Regions from separate parts of the Micromonospora pisi genome, predicted to be linked through region 1. Evidence: riboswitches for the same ligand, from Rfam matches in the RefSeq annotation. Region 1 holds a riboswitch; each other region holds the start of a gene.
What was found. A riboswitch is a leader RNA that binds a small molecule or an ion and turns the genes downstream of it on or off. The one in region 1 is predicted to bind cyclic di-AMP.
Positions count from the first base shown of each region.

Region 2: linked by a shared signal. The riboswitch ahead of BDK92_RS08775 (coiled-coil domain-containing protein) and the one ahead of BDK92_RS12095 (coiled-coil domain-containing protein) in region 1 are both predicted to bind cyclic di-AMP.
Region 3: linked by a shared signal. The riboswitch ahead of BDK92_RS18725 (C39 family peptidase) and the one ahead of BDK92_RS12095 (coiled-coil domain-containing protein) in region 1 are both predicted to bind cyclic di-AMP.

Region 1 covers NZ_RBKT01000001.1:2,942,962-2,947,675, forward strand. Annotated here, with positions in the region: gene BDK92_RS12075 (cation diffusion facilitator family transporter) at 1-391, opposite strand, end outside; gene BDK92_RS12080 (hypothetical protein) at 499-1,848, opposite strand; gene BDK92_RS12085 (hypothetical protein) at 1,868-2,242, opposite strand; gene BDK92_RS12090 (copper resistance CopC family protein) at 2,332-3,207, shown strand; cyclic di-AMP (ydaO/yuaA leader) riboswitch at 3,384-3,515, shown strand; gene BDK92_RS12095 (coiled-coil domain-containing protein) at 3,519-4,529, shown strand.
Region 2 covers NZ_RBKT01000001.1:2,214,063-2,218,776, forward strand. Annotated here, with positions in the region: gene BDK92_RS08765 (ABC transporter permease) at 1-374, shown strand, start outside; gene BDK92_RS08770 (cation diffusion facilitator family transporter) at 465-1,385, shown strand; cyclic di-AMP (ydaO/yuaA leader) riboswitch at 1,624-1,754, shown strand; gene BDK92_RS08775 (coiled-coil domain-containing protein) at 1,771-2,850, shown strand; gene BDK92_RS38350 (hypothetical protein) at 2,942-3,550, opposite strand; gene BDK92_RS08785 (glycosyl hydrolase) at 4,495-4,714, shown strand, end outside.
Region 3 covers NZ_RBKT01000001.1:4,427,669-4,432,382, reverse strand. Annotated here, with positions in the region: gene BDK92_RS18740 (DUF6311 domain-containing protein) at 1-314, opposite strand, end outside; gene BDK92_RS18735 (class I SAM-dependent methyltransferase) at 531-1,259, shown strand; gene BDK92_RS18730 (YbhB/YbcL family Raf kinase inhibitor-like protein) at 1,335-1,874, opposite strand; cyclic di-AMP (ydaO/yuaA leader) riboswitch at 2,683-2,826, shown strand; gene BDK92_RS18725 (C39 family peptidase) at 3,239-4,063, shown strand; gene BDK92_RS18720 (hypothetical protein) at 4,338-4,565, shown strand; gene BDK92_RS18715 (serine hydrolase domain-containing protein) at 4,583-4,714, opposite strand, start outside.

The DNA.
Region 1 (4,714 bases):
CGGCGACGAGCAGCATCGGCCCGGCGGCGACCTCGGGCGGGTCGCCGAACCGGCGGACCGCCTCGACCAGCACCGCGATCGCGACCCCGGAGAGGAGTACGGCGTTGGCGAGGGCGGCGAGCACTTCCAGTCGGTAGAGCCCGAAGGTCCGTTGGGTGTGTCGGGCGGCCCGACTGGCGGCGGTGATCGCGGCCAGTGCCATGCCGATGCCGAGTACGTCGGTGAACATGTGGCCGGCGTCGGAGAGCAGAGCCAACGATCCGGTCAGCCAGGCCGCGACCGCCTCGACGATCATGAAGACGGTCAGCACCGCGAGTGCCGCCCAGAGGGGTCGGCGGTGTCGTTCGCCGGCTCGTCGTACGTGTCCGCCGTGGTCGTGACCCGCACCCATGGTCGCCCCCTCGTCGTCGCCACCTTCGCCCAAAGTATGCGTACATCGCTATGTGTGCAAGTCAAAGGCGAAACGGGTGACCGATAACCAACAGAGAGTAACCGGAGCTAGCCGGCGAAGAGCAGCAACAGACCGGCGACGGTGTAACCGACCATCAGCACCAGCAACGGCACCTGCGCGGCGACCGCCGCCCGGCCGGGAAAGAGCACCAACGCCCGGTCATGGCCGAGCACGGTGCCGATCAGGTGCCCGAGCACGATCAGGGTCACCTGCAGCGTCGCCACCCCGGACGGGGTGACCAGAGCTGCGCTGATCGACCAGTGCGCGGTCCCGAGCCAGTTCGCCGTGCCGGTGACCAGCGGATCGGAGAGAAGCGCCAGGGTCCGCTGCCCCTCCAGCACCAGCAGCGAGTAGTAGTGCGCGAGCACATAACCGACCGCGATCGGCACGATGCAGTGGGCGATCTCGGCCGCGACCTCACCCGGTCGCACCCCCGGCGCCAGCCGCGCCGCGAGCAGGCAGGTCAGGCCGTACGCGGCCAGCACCAGCCCGATCAGCGCGAGCATCCCGACGGTGTTGGTGAACACCGGCGGCAACTCACTGTTCTGCACAAAGCGGAACCAGGCGGGCGCGTTGGAGAGGCTGTCGAACAGCGTCGAACCGAGCAGGACCACCACGACGACGACAAACCCGGGAGCGGGCGCCAACGCGCTCATCCCCTCCAACGGGTTGCGCCAGACCAACACGCCGTCGTCCCGACGGCCGACCACCGCGAGCCGCCCCACCAGGTCGCTGTATACCTCGAAGGCGTCACCCCGGTCGAGGAAGTCGACCCCGAACACGACCGCGCCGACCAGCACCACGATCGCGTACGCGACCAGCCAGGTCCGGATGACCGGCACCGTGGCCCGGTCCGGCGCGACGAGTTCGAGCCAGACGAAGGCGAGCAGTCCCAGCGCGGCCGGCCAGTAGCCGAGTCGCGCCGGCAACGGCAGCAGTCCCCGGCGCGGATCGCGGCGCAGCACCGCCGCCACCAGCAGAAAGCCCGTACGCAGCGGGTTCAGCGCCGGCCAGACCGGCCCGAAGAGCAGCGACAACGGAACCAGCCCGACCCAGAACAGGACGTAGAACGCGCCCGCGGTCGGATTCCGGTCCAGGTCGGGACCGAGGAAGAGCCCGATGCCGAAGTAGCCGACGACCACCAGGCCCAGCAGGCGCAGCCCCCACCGCCACCCGGCCGAGTCGACCACCCGGCCGACCCGCTCGGGCAGCGGCCGGCCCGCCTCCGGGTCACCCAGCCTCGGCTCCCGCCAGAACGCCCCGAGCACGACAAACGAGATGACCAGGGCGAGCGCGGCTCCGGTCACCGCGAAGCCGAACGGAATAGGCAGATCCTGCCGGCCGCCGACCCCGTGCGCGAGCAGCTCGGGAAACGTACCGAGGGCGGGATCGCTCATCGGACCGGGGCGGGATCGCTCATCGGACCAGGAGCTGGAACAGCAGCAGACCGGTCTGGTGCGTCTCGACCTCGAACAGACCGTCCATGTCGGCCACGAACTCGACCGTGGCCGGCTGCCCGGCCATCAGGTCCGCGCCGACCTCGTACCCGTGCACATGCACCCGGTCCGCGACATCGCTGGTGACGGTGATCCTGACCTGCTGGTTCTTCTTCGCGTCCACCCGACCCGGCTGCGGCTGGGACCGCCCGCCGGTGATGGTGATGGCCACCTCGACCGGAGAACCCGGGTCGGCCGGCGCCTCGCTCGACCCGCAGCCGGTACCGGCGACGGAGAGCAGGATCGCACCGGTCAGCGCGGCCAGCGCGCGGCGGCGGCCGATAGCGGGCAACATCGACATCTCCCCTGACAGGCCGGTCCCGAGACGTTGGGAAGCGACTGTAGCGTCTTGCCGGGCACAGCGGAAGCCACCATGATGGGCCGATGCGATCGACCCGGATGGTTACCGTCCACGCGGCATGCCGCCTGCTCGCCGTCGTTCTCGGCGCTGCGGTCGCGCTCGTCGTGGCCGGGTCGCCGGCCTCCGCGCACGGACAGTTGGCGATCTCCGATCCGGTGGCCGGCGCCACTGTCTCGCAACCGAAGCAGGCGCTGGAGCTCTACTTCACCGAGGCGCCCGCGGCGAACGCGTACTTCACCGTGACCGCGCCGAGCGGCGTACGGGTCGACGCCGGTTGGCGGCCCGGCCTGGACAAACGACTCGACCGCCCGGTGACCGAGCTGTTCCTGGTCAACGGGAAGTGGGAGCCGCGCCTCTACCACACGGGCTACGCCGCGTTGGTGCAGGTGGCGCACTGGCCGGAGAAGGGTGAGTACACCGCCAGCTACCTCTCGGTCGCCTCGGACCGGGAACCGGTACGCGGCACGGTCAAGTTCACCTACTCCGGTACGCCGACCGCCGCACCGCAGGGCTGGAGCCCGCCAACCAACTCCGCCGATCCGGCGCTGGTGGCCGCCGCCGAGAACCCGGAGCCGCCGTCCTCGGCGAATCCCGGCAGCACCACCAGCACCCACACCACCGCGCCGCCCCCGCCACCCACCGGGAACGCCAGCGGCACCACCGGCGACAGTGGAGTGATGACCTGGTTGCTGCCGGTGTTGTTGCTGGTCGCGGTGGCGGCAATGGTCTTCCTGGTGGTTCGACCGAAACGGGGTGCCCGGATCAACACCGGCCCGGCGAACCGCCGTCGTCCGGCCACCTCCGCCGCCGCCCGACGAGCGGCGGCGGCCCGAAAGGCGGTCGCCAATCAGTCGGCGCGAAACACGCAGCCGTCCCGCAAACGCGGCGGCAACCGCTGACACGACAATCCCCGGCACCACCATTACCCGCGGTACACGCCGTTGTCGAATACGCGGATGATAACCGAAAGTCGTTGTCCCATAACGCTTTTCGTACGGGTCGGGGCGTGCACAAGATGTCGATCCACGCGGTAGGATTCTTCGCGGTCAACGCCAATCGGCGCCAACCGGTGCCGGCGGGACCGTCGCCTAATCGTCCATGGACGAACCGGGGAACCGAGTACCCGGGGTGAATCCGCGAAAGCGGTAGGGATCACTTCCATCCCGAACCCGTCAGCTAACCCGGTCGGCGACCAACGGAAGGATCCTGCATGACGGCACCCCTCCGCCGATGGTTCACCCCTGCCCTGGCTCTGCTCACCGCTTCCCTCCTGCTGGTGCCGTTCTCCGCCGCGGCCCAGGCCGCGCCCGCCACGCCACCGGCGCCGGCCGAGTCCGACGGCCAGCTGTTGAGCGAGGTCCTGGAGCAGACCGGCCGCCGCTTCCTCGACGCCAAGGCCGCGCTCGAGGCGTCAAAGAAGCGCCAGGGGGTTCTCGCCGCCGAACTCCAGAAGGCCGAGGCCCAGATCGAGGAGTTGACCCCACAGGTCACCGAGATCGCCACCCGCACCTACCGGACCGGAAAGCTCGGTGCGGTCTCGGTGCTGCTCAACAGCGCGTCACCGGACTCGTTCCTCCAACGGGCGGTCGCGCTCGACGAGATGAACGCGGTCAACGACCAGAAACTGCACGAACTCAACGCCGCTCGCGAACTGGCCGACCGTGCCAAGGCCCTGGCCGATGCCGAGGTCAAGGAGCAGGAGAAGCAGCAGGCCGTGATCGCCCGACAGAAGTCGGACGCCGAAAAGGCGTTCGCCCTGGTCGGCGGCAAAAAACTGACCAACGGCCTGGTCAGTGCCACCTCGGCGGTGGCCGCACCGGCACCGCGTACGGCCAGCGGTGGCTGGCCGAAGGAGTCGTGCAGCAAGAACGACCCGACCACCAGCGGCTGCATCACCCCGCGCACGCTGCACGCGTACAACGAGGTGAAGAAGGCCGGCTTCAACCTCTTCGTCGGCTGTCACCGCAACGGGGGGCCGTTCGAGCACCCCAAGGGCCGGGCCTGCGACTGGTCGCTGCTGAAGAGCGGCTTCGCCCCCGCGAGCACCAACGCGCAGAGGTTGTACGGCAACAACCTGACCGCGTTCCTGGTCCGCAACGCGGATCGCCTCGGCATCCTCTACGTGATCTGGTACAGGCAGATCTGGTTCCCGGCGACCGGCTGGCAGTCGTACAGCGGTGAGAGTGACCACACCGACCACGTACACATGTCCATGCTCTGATCCGACGCCCGGTCGACCCACGGCACCAGGCCCCCGCCCAGCCACGAAGCTGGGGACGGGGGCCTGAGCCGTTCACCGGTGACGGTGGTCACGGACAGCCCAGTGATCAGCGACGATGGGTGCACCTGGGACACCCTGGCGGGCGCCACCGGAAGGTGAGTACCGGACTTACGTGACGGCCGGGC
Region 2 (4,714 bases), 730 kb from region 1:
GCATGTCGGTGCTGATCGCACTCTTCGGGATCAGCAACACGCTCTCCCTGTCGGTCTTCGAACGGACACGTGAGTCCGCGACGCTGCGGGCACTGGGGCTCTCCCGGCGGCAACTCGGCCGGATGCTGCTCGCCGAGGCGGGGCTGATCGCGCTGGTCGGGGCGCTGGCCGGGATCGTCCTCGGGGTCGGCGTCGGCTGGACCGCCGCACTCGGACTGATCAACAGTTACGGGCACGGGCTGCCGGTCGTACCGGTGGGTCAGCTCGCCCTCTGCGTGGCTCTGGCCGGCGGCGCGGCGCTCCTGGCCGGGCTGCTGCCCGCCCGGCGGGCGACCCGGGCGCCGATCGTGGCGGCGATGAGCGTGGAGGGCTGAACCCCGCCCCCGGCGGCCCGAATCAATCGCACACATTGGGATGTCGGCATATGTTGGGTCGCGCGGGTACCGGCGGCGGAGGGTGTGTGCGTGGGCGCGGGTCATGACCACGGCGCGCAGACGATGCGCGCGGGCGAGCGGCACCGGGGACGGCTCTGGTCCGCCCTCGGACTGCTCGTCGTCTTCACCGTGGTCGAGGCGGTCACGGCGCTCGCCACCGGCTCGCTCGCGCTCCTGTCCGACGCCGGTCACATGTTCACCGACGTACTCGGGATCGGGATGGCGCTCGCCGCGATCACCGCGACCCGGCGGGCCACCGACGACCCCCAGCGGACCTTCGGCCTCTACCGGCTGGAGGTGCTGGCCGCCCTGGCCAACGCGGTGCTGCTCTTCGGTGTCGCGATCTACGTGCTGGTCGAGGCGGCGCTGCGGTTCGGTGCCGCGCGTCCGCCGACCGTGCTGGCCGGGCCGATGCTGGTGGTGGCGATCCTCGGGCTGCTGGCCAACCTGGTCGCCTTCGGGCTGTTGCGGGCCGGCGCGCGGGAGAGCATCAACCTGCGCGGCGCCTACCTGGAGGCGCTCGGGGACCTGCTCGGCTCGGCCGGCGTGATCGTCGCCGCCCTGGTGATCGCGAACACCGGCTGGTGGTGGGCCGATCCGCTGGTCGCGGTGGCGATCGGCCTGTTCATCCTGCCCCGGACCGGACGGCTGGCGCGGGCCGCGGTCCGGATTCTGGTGCAGGCCGCACCGGAGCACCTGGACGTGCCGACGGTGGCCGCCCGACTCTGTGCCGTACCCGGTGTCGCCAACGTGCACGACCTGCACGTCTGGACGCTGACCTCGGGCATGGAGGTCGCCTCGGCCCACCTGACGCTCTCCCCCGGCGCCGAGGTCGGCGCGGTGCTCGCCGCGGCGCGCGGGGCGTTGCACGACGACTTCGACATCGCGCACGCCACTCTCCAGGTCGAGCCCGGCAGCGCGAGCGAGAGCTGCGGCCCCGCCGATTGGTAGGCCCAGCTGATTGGTAGGCCCCGCTACCCGAATACGGTCCTTACCTGACTCGGAAACGCGACCACTCTTCGCTTACCTGGTCCTTAAATTTTGTCCCCCGACCGGGTGAACTTTTCTAGTTATATCCGACATATCACTTCGAGTGGCGCCGCCTGTCGGCCGCGCCAACACTGTCCGTACTGGACCAGGCCGGTAGGCTCGGCTCCGGTCTCCGCCGGGCGGCGCCCTCCGGCGCCTGCGGTGACCGTCGCCTAATCGCACGTGCGAGCCGGGGAACCATCGCGTCATTGGGGTGCATCCGCGTCAGCGGTAGGGATCTTCCGTCCCGAACCCGTCAGCTAACCCGGTCGGCGGCTGACGGAAGGACGTGCAGCAAATGCCAGACCTGGCGCCCGTACGACCACGACCACGTGCCGCACGGTTCGCGACCCTGACGGCGATCGCGATCACCCTCACCGTGCTGGCCACCCCCCTCACCCCCACCAGCGCACTGGCCGCGAACGGCCCCCTCGCCGCCGCCCCGGGAACGCTCGCCGCCGCCCCGGGCGACACCGACGACGAGGGCGGCACCGCCAGCCTCCGCGAACAGCTCGACGTCGCGGCCAAGGGCTATCTCGACGCCCAGGCGGCCCTGGACAACTCCACCAAACGGCAACAGCAGCTCGCCACCCACCTGGGCACCCTGGAGGCCGAACTGGTCACCCGTACCCAGACCGTCGCCGAACTCGCCGGCATGGCGTACCGCACCGGCCGACTGGGGCCGCTGACGGCGCTGCTCAACAGCGACTCGCCCGACGGTTTCCTGGACCGGGCCTCGTCGCTCGGCACGGTGGCCGCCAACGAGGACCGCCAGCTCCGGAACCTGATCGAGGTCCGCGACCAGGAACAGCGGGCCAAGGCGGCGATCGAGAACGAGATCCGGGAACAACGCAAGCAGCTCGACATCATGGCCAAGCGCAAGCAACAGGCCGAACGCGCGCTCGCCCAGGCGGGCAGCGGCGGCGCCAGCGCCGGCGTCACCGCCAGCACCACCTCCGCCACGGCCAAGCCGGCGCCGCGCAACGCCGACGGCTCCTGGCCGAAGGAGTCGTGCAGCGTGAACGACCCGACCACCACCGGCTGCATCACCCCGCGCACCCTCAACGCGATGAACCAGGCCAAGGCGGCCGGCTTCACCCGCTTCGTCTCCTGCTTCCGCAGCGGCGGCTCGGGCGAACACCCCAAGGGACGGGCCTGCGACTTCGCTGCGGAGACGGGCGGCTTCGGCGGGGTCGCCACCGGCGGCGACAAGACGTACGGCAACAACCTGGCGGCGTACTTCGTCAAGAACGCCAGCCGCCTCGGAGTGCTGTACGTGATCTGGTTCAAGCAGATCTGGCTACCCGGCAGTGGCTGGAAGGCGTACAACGGCGGCGGTGACCCCTCCAGCGACCACACCAACCACGTCCACCTCTCCGTGAACTGACCCCCGCCCGCTTCCCTCGTCGATCTAGGGCAGATCCGCGTGAGTGGATCGTCATCGACGACGATCTGCCCTAGATCGACGAGGCGGGGGGTTAGTGTTGGGCGTTCCAGAAGCCGATGAGGGTGGCGGTCCACCAGCCGAGTTGGGAAACGGTGGCCGCTACGGCGGCGGGGAGCAGGCGGGACCAGGGCACCGGTCCGTCGCCCACGGCCGCGAGTCGGTCACTGACCCGGCCGAGGAACAGCCCGTTGATGCCGACCACGAGCACGGCGACCAGCTTGATCTGGACCAGCGCCGACGAGGTGTCCGGGCGCAGGGCCGCACCGCTGACCACCAAACCGACCAGGCCCAACCAGATGAGCAGGTGCGTGCCCCGCGCCGTGGTCAGCACGGTCCCGATCCGCTCCCGGCGCAGCAGCCAGCGCAGGCTGAACCAGTCCACCGTGAGCACCGCCCCGAAGCCCACGACCAGACAGGTCAGGTGACAGAAGAGCGCGACCATCCGCCATCCCGGGCCGAGCGTGAGGTGGGGTGCGGCGAAGACGACGGCCACCCAGCCGACGCTCATCGCGAGGACCGCCCCGGCGAGCACGTTGCGGCCGGCGGGTCGGCGGTGGCCGCCGCGCCAGCCGGCGGCCGGTGCGGGGGACGATCCGCCCACCGAGGAGACCACGGACCGCTCGCGGACCGGGGCGGACATCAAACCGGCAGACCGGTCGCGGACCGAGGCCGGTGCCGGGGTGGCCCCGGGATCCGTCGAGGGCGAGGTCCGTTGCACCGGAACGCTGGGCTGGAGCGGGTCGCCCGACGTCGTGCCTCCCGTCCGGTCGGCAGCGATCGATGACCACGGGCGGTTGACCGGACCCGCCGTCCGCTCGGACGGGGCCGACACGGCCGGCCAGTAGCGTTCGGTGGGAACCTCCACGGGGACACGGTCGGCACGGGTCCGCCGGCCGGTCGCGGGGTCGGCGGAACCACCGGGGTACGGAGCACCGGAGTGGTGACGGCCGGTGGTCTGGAGGTCAGACATCCGAGTCCACGGGTCCCGTACCCAGCATGGTGACTCCTCCGGTCGTCTCGGCGCCGCTCCGCTGCGGAGCGGACCAGCGGCCCCTCCTCATGAGGAGACTTCCCGGACGCCGGCAGGTAACAGAAACCCGGCGTGATCTTGTCTACGTCGGCCCGGTCGGCTCGCCGTACGGCCCCGGCACTCCGGTCGCGCCGACGCGCGACCATTGATCCGATAACACTTTCTCGGCCGGTTTATTTGGCAACTTTGGACGACTCGGAATGACCGACGGGAATGCCAGGTAAACGATTGCCGAAGCGACGGAATAGCGCACCCGAAGGGGCTGCCCCGCGTGGGTGATCCCTCAACACGTGGCAGAGAGCGCTCTTTCGCTGGCGCACAGTAACCCGGTAGGCGAGGCTCCCCACCTCGCCTACCGGTGTCGTGAGAGCGCTCTCTCAAAGTTAGCCCTCCGGGCCGGGCACTGTCAACAGAGATCCCCCACCGAACCACCACTCCCGCAAAGAAGATGGCAAGACATTGACAGCAGCCACCATCTCTGATGCTCTGACGCAACGCCCCCTTAATGTGCGCGAAACCTTCGGCGCACCGACCCGTCCCCGACCGGAGGCACCATGAACCTGTCCCTCCGCCACGTCGTACCCGACGACGGCGGCCATCCGGACACCCGGCCGCGACCGGCCCAGTCGACGCTGCGCCGCCGAGCGCTGGCAAGCGCCGCGACGGTGGCGCTCGTGGTCGGCGGGCTCACCTTCGCCGTACCCGGTGGCGCCGGCGCCGACCCGCTCGGTGCCGGCAGCTACGCCACCACCCGGCCCGCCGGCGCGGCCCCGC
Region 3 (4,714 bases), 1.5 Mb from region 1:
GCCATGATGTTCAGGCCCTCCGGCACGTTCATCCGGTACGAGACGAACGGGTACGCCCCCGCGCTGATCACCCTTGCGCCGTGCGCCAGCATCCACTCGAAGAACGCCTGGTCGGCCTCGTTGGCACGAACCCCTGAGCCGGGCCGGAGCCAGAGCCCCGAGGTGATCCAACCGCTCAGTCCGAAGTAGCTCAGCACGGCGGCGACATCCGGCCGGAGACCGCGCCGAGAGCGGCGCGGTAGGTGGGGTGCCGGCGTCGTTTCCGGGACGGGCTCCTTCGGTAGATCAGCGATGTCCGGGTGAGAGGTAGTCATGTCTGTTCGGAGGGTAGCGAAGGCTAGCGGATACCCGAGCTCGATCACCGGCATCCGTGTCTTCCATGCCTGAACGTCCGGAAGCTGGACGGGACGGATCTACCGAACAATCCGTTCGTGCCACGCCGATGCCTCAATTTCCCTACGGTCGTCGTAGATGGTTCACTCTGTCGGTCCAGGGTGCAGGTCGAGTTTCAGATCGTGAGGAATCGACGCATGGCAGAAATCACTGGGGATCAACGGGTTCAATCCGAGGTACTCGAGGGTCTCGCGACCGCCGTGAACCACCGCCGATGGTTCGTTGAGCTGGCGATCCCGTATCTGGGTGACAACCCGATCGAGATCGGCAGCGGGCTCGGTGACTATGTACTCGAGTGGGCGCCGCACGTGCCGCGGTTCACCGCCACCGAGGCCGACCCGGACCGGCTGGTGGCCCTGAAGGACCGGCTCTCCGGCGAGTCCAACGTCGAGGTACGGCAGATGCTTCTCCCCCAGCCGGAGCCGGAACGCGGTGACTACAGCGCGGCCGTCTCGTACAACGTGCTGGAGCACATCGTGGACCACGTCGGCGCCCTGCGCGCCATGCGTGACCTGGTCCGCCCGGGCGGGGCGGTCGTCCTGATCGTGCCGGCGTTCCAGTTCGCGCTCGGGCCGGCGGACATCGCCACCGGCCACGTCCGGCGTTACACGAAGAAGACGATGCGGGCCGCGCTGACCGAGGCGGGCCTGACCGTGGAGCGGTTGCACTACGCGAACGCGCTCGGTCTGATCGGCTACTACATGGCCACCAACGTGTTCCGGCTGATGCCGAAGGAAGGACCGATGGTCAAGGTCTACGACAGCCTGGTGCTGCCGGTGACCAAGGCCGCCGAGCAGTTGGTCCGGCCGCCGTTCGGGCAGTCGGTCTTCGCTGTCGCCCGGGTGCCCGGCACGCCGGAGGGCTGACCGGAGCGCAGCGGCCGACACCGACGCCAGCAGGTACCCGTCCCCGGTGTCGGCCGCTCACTCACTGTTCCGCGCTCAGCCCTTGACCTGGAACGTCGGCCGGATCACGGCGCGGGCCAGGGTGTGGAAGGTGAGGTTGAAGCCGACGTAGGCCGGGCTGGCGTCCGGCGTGAGGTCGAGCTTCTCCACATCCAGGGCGTGTACCGCGAAGAGGTAACGGTGCGGACGGTCGCCGGCCGGCGGCGCGGCCCCACCGTACGCCTGGGTGCCGTAGTCGTTGCGTATCGCGAACGCCCCGCCCTCGGCGGTCCCGGCCATGCCCGCGCCCCGGGGCAACTGGGTGACCGACGCCGGGATGTTGACCAGGACCCAGTGCCAGAACCCGCTGGTGGTGGGCGCGTCGGGGTCGTAGCAGGTGACCACGAAACTGCGGGTCTCCGCCGGGAATCCGGACCAGGTCAGCTGGGGCGACTGGTCGTTGCCGCCGACGCTGGGGTGGGCGAACTCCACGTCCAACGGCTCGCCGTCACGTACGTCGTCGCTGGTCACGGTGAACGCCGGGACCGGCGGCAGCAGGTCGTACGGATCCGGCGGAATCGGTCGGTCGAGGCTCATCAGGAAGTCCTTCCAGAGATCGGGTGACTCGGAGTCTTTCTACCCTGTCCCGGCCGACCTACGGCTGCCGGTGCCGAAATACCCCCGACCGGACGTACCGGGCGCGCGACCAGCTCGACAGGAGCAGAACCCGACCGCTGGAGAAGCGGAATCCGTTGGCCCTGGGGAATGGTCGGACGAAGAATCGGGGAGGCCATTCACGATCCGCCGAACCCGTGACGACAGCGCCCAATTGCCGACGTCATTCCCGTCGACCGTCCCGTACGTAGCCCGGTCATTCCCGGACGACGCCACGGTGACCCTGTCGGTCCGCGACGCCGCGCGGGCCCGGTCGCGAATCCTCCGCCCGGCCCCGTTCGCCCGATAGCCCCGGACCCGGCGACCGGCAGCCGGGCATCCGGTGGCACGGAGGAACGGATCGGCGCTGGGTCGGGACAGGGCCTGACTGGCTCGACGGCCCGGCCCGATCGGACGAGACCGGGCGGCACGGTCGGTCGAGAGCACGGGGAAATTCGGCCGAATTGCTTCCAGGAAGTATTCAGCCGAGGTCGAGCATGGGCGAGCGTGGCCACCCCATTCGCAAATGCGACATCCATTGCCTCCGGTAGGCAAGGGGGCACGGCCACCCCAGTCAAACCGCTCAGCGGGGCAACAAATACTTTCCGTGATCATGAAACGGTGCTCACAGATCGACCACAACAGCGGCATGGGTCACGGTTTTTGCAGGCCAAGCGGGGTTGGCAGGAGCAGATGCGGCCCAGTAACGTCAGCCCGTCTGGTCCGGCCAATAGTCACCGCGGGTGACACCGGAACAGACCCGCTGAGTCGTAATTGTTACGAGCCGGGGACCCACAGTAGTCATGGGGTGAATCCGCGAACCTTTGGTTCGCGGTAGGGCGAGCTTCCCGCCCGAATCCGTCAGCTAACCCGGTAGGCGGTCTCGGAAGGAGAACATGCTCCGTGCAGCGCAGTATCTGCCGTGGCCCCTCCCTCGGCCACGTCCCCCGACACCTGCCCTGGTCCGCCCGCACCGAGGCGCGGCCCAACACGCTGGATCACTAGGGCGCAGGCGTACGACCGTCGACGCGAGCAACGCGCGCGGTCGGTGACGCGAGTACGCGCGTGACCGGTAGGTGATACGGAAACGTACGGCATTCATTTGTCGTGCTCGGTCATCCGGTAACGCATTCCACCGCATCTGTGGTGGCGGATCAGCACACCCCGATCCGGCCCACCGGGCTGGCGGCTACTGCCGCCGGACCCTTTGCGCGCACTCGTCACGCGATTGGCCCCGGCAGAGACATAACGCCATCCCGAAACATGTGCCCCCGATCGCAGATCGGCACATCTGCGGAGGAAATTCAATGAAGCATCGTCAGCAACTGCGACTGCGTCGCATCGTGACCGCCAGCCCGTACCGGGCCAGCGTCGTCTCCGCCGCGGTCCTCGCGGTGGGCCTCACCACCGGAATTCTGCTCACCCAGGGCCACGGACCGGTCCAGGCGGAGAACCCGTCGACCGTCGCCGTCGCCGAGAAGATCGGCGGCCAGGCCGCCGGCGAGATGGCCCCCGCCCCGGAGGCGCCGGCGCCGACCGTCACCTCGGCGGCGCCCAGCGCTCCGCCGTCGACCCCACCCGCCACCACCAAGGCCCCGGCCAAGCCGGCCAAGAAGGCGCCGCCCGCGTCGAAGGTGCTCGACTACGAGTACGAGGCGCAGATCAACGGTTGGTACTGCGGGCCGGCAGCCACCCGGATCGCCCTCACCGCACGCGACCGGTCACCGAGCCAGGACGAGGTGGCTGCCGCCCTGGGCACCACCGGCAACGGCACCAACTCGGCCGACGACACCACGCGTGGCCTGAACCAGCTCGCCAAGACCGACTTCTACCGGAGCACCTTCATCCCCGGCGCGCCGTCCCCGGCCCAGATGGACCAACTCCAGGCTGACGTCGTACACGCGATCAGCAACGGGTACGCGGTCGTGGCGAACATCGTCGGCTCGGCGACCGACACCGAAGGCGGCTGGCACGCGTACGACGGCGGCCACTACCTGACCGTGGTCGGCTACCGCGACAACGGTCGGACCGTCCAGATCGCCGACCCGGCGTTCGTCAACGGGGTCAGCTCCTACTGGATGACCACCATCGACCTGGCCAACTGGATGGCCACCCGGGGCTACTCAGCCTGACCCACCCTCCCCCCGGCCCCGGGCTCCGACCGTTCTGGTCGGCGCCCGGGGCCATCCGTACCAGCGGGCCGGTCAGCGCCTTGCCACAACCATCCACGGATGCGTGCGTTGACACTGTCGTGACCATGGCCCACGCCGACCAGGCGAAGACAGATGACCGCAAGGTCCAATTGGTCGGTTGTATCCCTAGTCGCCATTACGAGTCGGTCACCGCGCGCCCGCGCGCCGAACGGAGGGTCCAGGTGTTGGCCATGCCACGTCAGGTGTCAGCTCCATGAGCCGCGTCGACGAACCGCTGACCCGGGCCGGGATCTGGGAGGCGGCCGCGATGACCATCGCCCAGCACGAGGACCGGGGCACCTCCTATGCCCCCGGCACCTGCGCCTGCTGCACCCCGGACGGCTGCGCCCAACTGCGCTGGGCGATCGAGGTACGGGCCGGTCGTGACCCGGACTATCCGCTCGCCGCGCCCGTGCCACCGGATCTGAAGTCACTGGGGTAAGGCGGGGACCGGACCGACTACGCCTCGATCGCGAGCCGGGCGAACTCGTCCGCCGCGCCGTTGAACAGGAAATCCGTGGTCTGGGTCAGGGCGATGGCGATCAGCCCCTGCCGGGGGTCGTTGAACCAGGACGTGCCGTAACCACCGTC